2 regions of the Metabacillus sp. cB07 genome follow, and region 2 is predicted to be linked to the other one. Evidence: riboswitches for the same ligand, from Rfam matches in the RefSeq annotation. Region 2 holds a riboswitch; the other holds the start of a gene.

Region 1 (4,174 bases), 1.4 Mb from region 2:
AGGCTATTTTTTCATAGAGTTCATCTGCATACTGAACGGCTTCTTCGTCTTCCCAGCGCAGACGCTTAAGAGCAAGAAGGTGGTGCCATCCAAAGGTTCCGAGGCCGACTGCACGGTACTTTTTGTTTGTGAGCTTAGCCTGAAGAACGGGAATGTCATTTAAATCGATGACGTTATCGAGCATTCTGACCTGAACGTGGATCAGCCGCTCAAGCACATCATCTGACACAGCGCGGGCAAGGTTGATGGAAGAGAGGTTGCACACAACAAAATCTCCCGGTGTTTTAACAGTAATGATTTTGCCGTCTTCTGTATACTGTTCATCCATTGTTGTCGGGCTTTGGTTCTGAGTGATTTCTGTACAGAGATTGCTGCAGTAAACCATTCCTTTATGCGCATTGGGATTTTTCCGGTTCACTTCATCCCGGTAAAACATAAAGGGGGTCCCTGACTCAAGCTGGCTTTTCATAATGCCCTTCATAATGTCAATTGCAGGAACGGTAGTTTTTGAGAGTTCCGGATGATTGGCGCATTCCCAATATTTTTCGCGGAACGACCCTGCGCCTTTTTGCTCATCATAATAATCTTCCAAGGAGTAACCCATGACTTTCCGAACTTCATGAGGGTCGAACAAATGCCACTCTCCGCGGTTTTCAGCCTGTTCCATGAAAAGGTCCGGCAGGCAGACGCCGGTGAAGAGGTCATGTGTGCGTAAACGCTCATCCCCGTTGTTCAGCTTGGAATCAAGGAAGGAATAGATATCCTTGTGCCAGACGTCGAGGTAAACGGCGATCGCGCCTTTTCTTTGCCCGAGCTGATCCACGCTTACCGCCGTATTGTTCAGCTGCTTCATCCACGGTATGACACCGGACGATACTCCTTTAAAGCCTTTAATATCACTCCCGCGGCTGCGGATTTTCCCGAGATAAACGCCGATGCCTCCGCCTGATTTTGAAAGATTGGCAATGTCTGTGTTGCTGTCGAAGATGCCCTGCAGACTGTCATCAACTGTATCAATAAAACAGCTGGACAGCTGTCCGACAGGCTTTCCTGCGTTCGACAATGTTGGTGTTGCAACGGTCATATACAAATTGCTGAGTGCCCAGTAGGCTTCTTTTACAAGCTGAAGTCGGTGTTCCGTGTCTTCCTTTGCCATCAGCGTCATGGCGATGACGAGGTACCGCTCCTGGGGAAGCTCATAAACCGACTTGTCATAATCTCTCGCAAGATACCGGTCAGAGAGTGTCCGGAGCCCAATGTATGTAAAAAGCTTGTCTTTGTCGTGATCAATGACATCCGAAAGCTGCTCAATTTCTTCTTCGGAATAAGAGTCAAGAAGGTGCCTGCTGTAGATGCCTTTTGCCGTAAGGGTTTTAATCAGCGACAGAAAGGTGCCGCCGCCTGATTCCCTGTTATATGCCGCTTCTTTATACAGCTTTTTAAGATAAATCCGGGCACAGAAAAAGGTCCATTCCGGCTGAAGCTCACTGATATTTGAGAGTCCTTCGAGAATAAGAAGGTTGGTTACCTGAGAGGCAGAACAGACAGTCCGGCCTTCCATGCTTTGAACAGCTCTTTCGGTGTATGTATGGAGGTCAAGCTCTTTAAAATCTTTTCCGGTTTCAGAAATAAAGTCAGTCAGCCGCTGCGGTGAGAACGGGGCTTTTTCGTTTGTCAGTTCGTTTACGATGACGGTAGTCATTTTGGTTGCCATAAGACATCCTCCTCATTTATAGTTCAGATTTTCCGCATATTAAACGGTCAATGATCTTTCAGGAAAAAAGCTGCGAAAATCAAAAAAACCGCCCATGAGAACATGAGCGGATCAAACGATAGAATAAGAGGGTGCACGCATCCCTGTTACTGGCCATCGTTTCATCTCCTCAGTCCCCGAAGAATTCGAAACTTCTGCAAATCTAAGGCAGGTCTCCTGACTTGTGATCATTCTGCGCTGAGTCCTTCCCATACATTTCTCTCGTACAGTGGTATTCCCAGTTCGTCACACTTACAGTTGCGGGGACAGTTCCGGATTTGCACCGGATTCCCTTTTAAGCCAACATGTTGGCACCTTGATTCGCTGATTATTTCAATATGTGGTATGTAGTTTTAGTAGTAAAATCAATATGTTGTGTTATTTGATATTCTCATCATAAATGACATGGGTTATAATTTCAACTGAAATCTATGAAAATGTCGAAAGAAAAATAGAAAACCATTTTACAGTTCAGCGTGTTTCATCATACCATAGGTTAAAGGGAAGGTTACACTAAGTCTTATAAAAAGGAGATTTATCATGTACATACTTGTTAACGGCGAATATAAAAAGCGTGATGAAGTAGCGATTGATCTTGAAGACAGGGGCCATCAGTTCGGTGACGGGGTTTACGAGGTCATCAGGGTATATGATGGGGCATTTTTTGCGATGAAGGAGCATATGGAGCGGTTCATTCGAAGCGCAGAAGAAATCAAAATCGACCTTCCATATACGATAGGGGAGCTGACAGGTCAGCTTGAAGAACTTCTCCGCCTGAATAAGACAGAAGACGGCGGTATTTATATGCAGGTAACAAGAGGAGCTGCCGCAAGAAAGCATCTGTTTCCGGGCAAGGATACGCGTCCTGAATTAACGGCCTATCCAATTCCATGCTCAAAACCGGCAAAAGAGCAGGAGGTAGGGATTTCTCTCAGCCTGCTTGAAGACGTGCGCTGGCTCAGATGCGATATTAAAAGCCTGAATCTGCTGGGTAATGTCCTTGCAAAACAGGAGGCACATGACCGCGGGGCATATGAAGCTCTGCTGCACAGAAGCGGCATGATTACAGAGGGGTCTTCCTCCAATTTCTATGGGGTGAAAAACGGAAGTGTGTTTACGCATCCTGCGAATAACCTGATCCTGAATGGTGTTACGAGAATGAAAGTAGAAGAGCTTTGCAGACAGAACGGAATCGAGTTTCTGGAAGAAAGATTGAGCACTGAAGGTCTTGTCTCTCTTGATGAAGCATTTATCACATCTACGACCAGTGAAGTGATTCCTGTCATAAAGGTTGATGAAGGAAAGATTGGAGAAGGAATTCCAGGCCCGGTCACAAGAAAGCTTCAAAAGCTGTTTGATGAACTGATCGCAAAAGAAACGAAAGTGGTCGAGAAATAATAAAAATCCCGCCTGGTTTAGGCGGGATTTTCTGCTAGAGTGTATGTTTCCTGACAGGCAGGAATCCAAAAAGGACAGAAAACAATGGAGACAGGTAGAGAAAGAACGCAAATGGCAGGTACGCTATGACGTCCACACCGAGTGTCTGCGCAAAAAAGGCTCCGCTTACTCCCCAGGGAATAAGGGGATTGATCAGTGTTCCGGCATCTTCAAGGGATCTTGATAAATATTTCTTTTCAACGTTCAGTTTTTCATAGGCCGGTTTAAACGACTGACCGGGAATGAGTATGGACAAATACTGCTCTCCAGTTACGAGATTAACTCCGATTGAAGAAGAAATAGTTGCAAGGATCAGCTGCCCTTTGACTTTAATTCTCTCAATCAATCCGTTTAATAAAGTCTGGATCAGCTGCATTTTATCCATCAATCCGCCTAAAGCAAAGGCGATCATAATCAGCGAAATGGACCACATCATAGACTGAAGCCCGCCGCGGTTAAGCATTTGCTGGACGGTTTCCTGCTGAATATCAAACGCTGTTCCATTTTGCAGAACGGCTAAGAAACCGGAAAGATTTGTCCCGTCCTGAATGAGGAGACCTGTGATGCCGGCCGTTGCAATGCCTGCTGCAAGAGCAGGAATAACAGGAACCCGTGAGATGGCAAGTCCAATCACAATCAGAGGAGAGATCAAGGTCCATGGACTGATTGTGACGTGCTCTTTCATGACCGTCATAATTTCCTTAATGTTATCAAGTGTTGCTCCGTCAGCAGAAAGAGTTGTCCCCATATACCAGAAAAGTGCTGCTGTTATCGCATAAGCGGGAATCGTCGTTTGTGCCATATGGCGGATATGAGTAAAAATATTGACTTCAGCCACACCTGAGGCAAAATTCGTTGTATCTGACATCGGCGACATTTTATCCCCGAAGCATGCCCCGCAAATAACAGCCCCTGCAGCCCATTCAACGGGAACTCCTGCGGCAATGGCCACTCCCATAAGAGCAACTCCGACTGTACTGACCG
Region 2 (4,174 bases):
GTTTCAAACGAATGAATTAATTCCCCGTGGCTTCTTGAAGTTTCAATGGAGATGACATCTGCATCAAGCGCATCAATTGCTTCAATCATGTCTTCAAAGCTTGAATAGCACATATGTGTATGAATTTGCGTCTCAGGTTTCACAGAAGCTGTTGACCGTTTAAAAGCAGTGACGGCCTCGTCCAAGTATTGTTCCCTCATATTTTCTTTAAGCGGAAGGCCTTCTCTAAGCGCAGGTTCATCTACTTGAATCATGCCTATGCCTGCGTTCTCTAACGCCTCAACTTCAGCTCTAATTGCGAGAGATAGCTGATTTAACACGGCTGCTCTGGGGACGTCGGATCTGACAAATGACCAATTTACTATCGTAACCGGCCCGGTCATCATGCCTTTTACCGGCTTGTCAGTCAGCCTTTGGGCGAACAGGGTTTCTTTTAATGTCATCGGCTCCTCAAAAAACACATCCCCGTAGATAACGGGCGGCCTTACGCAGCGTGAACCATATGACTGCACCCACCCATTTGAAGTGATGGCCATTCCTTCAAGTTTTTCTCCGAAATATTCGACCATGTCTGTCCGTTCGAACTCACCGTGAACAAGGACATCAAGCCCCAGGTTTTCCTGGATATCAATCCACTTTTTTATTTCTCCTTCAATAAACTGAGAATAGTCCGAATCCGAGAGAGTTCCTTTTTTGTACTTCAGCCTTGCAGCACGCACTTCTTTCGTTTGCGGAAAACTTCCGATTGTTGTAGTCGGAAGCACCGGAAGGCTGAATTTTCTTTGCTGAGCCTCTTTTCTTTGAACTGCGCTAACTCTGTCAGTGCTGTACTCATCAAAAGAAGCGTGTACAAAATGCCTGTTCCTCAAGTCGGAAGCCGCAAGTTCTGATATTCCACGATCATAAGCTGAAAAAGTCTCTTCTTCGAAATTCATAAACTTTGTCAGCAGGGTGATTTCCTGCAGCTTTTCATCCGCAAATGCCAGCGCGTTTTTAACAAGGGGGTGTAAATCCCCTTCACTCTCTGCTGTGACAGGCACATGAATCAGGCTGCATGAAGGCTGAAGAATCAGCCGGTCTCTTCCGACCTTCTCCAGAATTCGGTTTACCAATTTGGCTGTTTTCTGAAGCTCTGCCTTCCATATATTGCGGCCGTCGATGACGCCTGCCGCAAGCACCTTGTCCTTTGGAAAACCGAATACATTCAAATGCTCCAGTGTTTTGCCGCTGTCATGAACAAAATCAAGGCCTATGCCGTCAACAGGCAGCTGAATGAGCTCTTCATATTGCTCTGGACATTCAAAGTAAGTTTGCAGAAGAAGTTTTGTGCTGCCTAACCCTTTTTTGATTGTTTCATAGATTTTTTTCGTTTTTTTCATAAAGGCCGCATCCGCTGCAGATGTAACGAATATTGGCTCGTCTATTTGTATCCACTCTGCACCTTCTTCTTCAAGCTCCTTGAAAACCTGAACATATAAAGGGACGAGTTTTTCGAGAATTTCTTCGTTCTTTTCTCCTTTTGAAAGGGCTGTTAGAGTCAGCGGGCCGACAAGTACCGGTTTCCCCGTAATCCCGGCCTCATCCTTTGCTTCTTTAAATAGCTCAAGCAACCGGTTATGGATAAGGCGGGGTTCTGCCCCGTCAAGCTCAGGAACGATATAATGGTAGTTTGTGTTAAACCATTTTGTCATTTCTGATGCGACTTTGTCTTTGCTGCCCCTGACAATCGAAAAATACGTTTGGAGTGATAACGGGTCCTGATCCCTGAATCTTTCCGGAATCAGTCCGAACATAACGGCCGTATCAAGTACATGATCGTAACAGCTGAAGTCGCCGACCGGCACAAGGTCAATCCCCGCCTCGCGCTGTTTGACCAAATGAGAGAGCCTGATTTTCTTCATATCCAAATGAAACTCCCGCTCCGTCAAATCTCCTCTCCAAAACGCCTCAAGAAGCTTTTTCCATTCTCTTTTTTCTCCAATTCTCGGATAGCCAAGGTTTGAATTTCTCATTTTCATTGCGGTTCCCCCGTTTTCATAGTTTCTCAGCTCTAAACGTAAAAAAACTCTCCTTTTTTAAAGGAGAGTTTACTGGACACAGCTAACTAGAGTTGAGACACAACAAAGGTTTCAACATACCGCATCACCCTCCCTATTTCGCGTAGGCTTAAAGTGCATACGACAGGCAGGTCTCCTGGCTCTGGTTCACTGCATGCTGCTGCCTTCCCATTCCATTAGAAACAGTGGCTTCGTGCAGAATGCTCCCCATTACAGTGGCGCGACCGCACCGGATTTTCACCGGCTTCCCTTTTAAGCTTCCGCGTATAGCGTCAGCACCCATCGCTTGTCAACATATTATGAATATTTTTGTGATTGTTTTTAACAATAGCTGATGTTTTTCAATCTTGCAAGACATTTCTTATTATTCAGAAAGAAATTCCGATTACTTTCCATTTGGCAGCCTCATAAAATCCAAGCTTTTTATACAGTTCTCCTGCATCTGGATTGTTGTAGAATAAATAGAGTTCTCTTTCATCTCCATAATCCCTGCATATTCTCTCAATGACTTTTGAGGCATATCCTTTTCTTCTGTATTTGGGAGGAGTTGCAACGCCGGCAATAACAGCAGTCTTTTCGTGGTCTGTATAAATTCCTGCAGTTGCTGCCATCGTGCCGTTTTCCTCAAAGTAATAGACACTGAGTTTTCCAGAGCGGATGCTTTCATACTGTTCACCCGCAAAAATTTCTTCATTTGGACCAGCCAGTTTATACTCTTCTACCTGCATAAATAAGCGGTAAAGCCTGCGGCATTCCTCAAGACTTGTGATCTTGCAGACTTCTCCGGATCCTCTTCCGGCTGCTCTATTGTCGTATTTCATCATAACTGAGTCACTTTCAATCTCGGTTTTCACAATCCTTTTAATTGACTCAATAAGCTCCTGTTTCCCGAAAATTCTCCTGATGCCTGTTTCCTGAATGACAGGAATAAAAGCCTCTACATCGGCAGGCATAACAGAACTGCAGCAGTACATTTTATCAGGATAAATGATAAGCAAAGCCGTTAATTCAGCATTTTGATACTGACCGAAAACCCTGACCTGTTCATCTTTCAGATCTTCTGCAATCAAAGCGTTTACATCATGGTTTTTATCTAAAAAAGCGACTGCCTGAGGATATTGGTCTTGTTTAAGCAATTTTATCGCCATTTTGCATCTCCCGGGAAAAATTTTGGCCAGTCTATAGAATATTCTAACATTCTCCGTCCATTTGATATATATTTTAATAGAGAAGAAATTTCACTATTTGGAGAATTAGGTGTGTGCCCATGGAAATGAAGGATGTACTGTTGAATTTAATGCTCGTTTTGTCACCGCTTCTCATCATCCAGTTATTGTATATGAGAAAAGAAACGAACAAAAAAATGAACAAATGGCTGTTTGCCCTTCTTCCTGCGCTTGCCATTGTCTTCAGCATGCTGTATCCCTTTATGATTGATAGAGAGTTTTTCTTTGATTTCAGACGGATTCCATATGTTATGGGGCTTTTGTACGGAGGATATCCGCTTGGAATCTTTTTATTTATCGTCACAGTCGGAACAAGGGTGCTTATTGGCGGCAGCGGCATTTATCCGACAATTGTCATGGCAGGAATACTCGTTTTGTTTGTCCCGATGCTGTCTTCGTATTATTTGAAAAGCAGGCTGAGAATGAAGCTCTCTCTTGTGACTGCATTTGTTCTGGGTTCTCTGCTGTTATCGATTATCCAGATTGAAATGATGTATAAAACGGCTTTTCATCCATCGCATTATTTGGAGCTGATTATCTTTCACATTTTTGCAGCGGTCATCGGCACGATTTTGTTTGAAACAATCATTCAAAATTTTTATTTGCTGAAAAGGGTTATAAAAGCGGAAAAGCTTGAAGTTGTCAGCCATCTTGCAGCAAGTATTTCACATGAAGTGCGCAATCCCCTGACAACAACAAAAGGTTTTCTTCAGCTGCTCAGAGATGATGAAATAAGCAGGGAGAAACGGGACGAATATATAAAAATCTCATTAGACGAATTGGACCGTGCTACGAATATCATTAAAGATTACTTAACCTTTGCAAGACCAGAGGCTGAACATCAAAATCCGATTTCCATACACAGCGAGCTGAAAAACTGCATGAACGTTC

Evidence for each region. Region 2 has a riboswitch for cobalamin ahead of metE (5-methyltetrahydropteroyltriglutamate--homocysteine S-methyltransferase). Riboswitches for the same ligand answer to the same signal wherever they lie in the genome.
Region 1: another riboswitch for cobalamin. It lies ahead of JOJ89_RS04100 (ribonucleoside-diphosphate reductase subunit alpha); the one in region 2 lies ahead of metE (5-methyltetrahydropteroyltriglutamate--homocysteine S-methyltransferase).

Annotation. Positions count from the first base shown of each region.
Region 1 is NZ_CP069296.1:800,249-804,422, forward strand. Features, by position in the region: gene JOJ89_RS04100 (ribonucleoside-diphosphate reductase subunit alpha) at 1-1,714, opposite strand, end outside; cobalamin riboswitch at 1,904-2,086, opposite strand; gene dat (D-amino-acid transaminase) at 2,294-3,151, shown strand; gene nhaC (Na+/H+ antiporter NhaC) at 3,186-4,174, opposite strand, start outside.
Region 2 is NZ_CP069296.1:2,159,794-2,163,967, forward strand. Features, by position in the region: gene metE (5-methyltetrahydropteroyltriglutamate--homocysteine S-methyltransferase) at 1-2,018, opposite strand, end outside; cobalamin riboswitch at 2,167-2,355, opposite strand; gene JOJ89_RS10835 (GNAT family N-acetyltransferase) at 2,426-3,205, opposite strand; gene JOJ89_RS10840 (sensor histidine kinase) at 3,325-4,174, shown strand, end outside.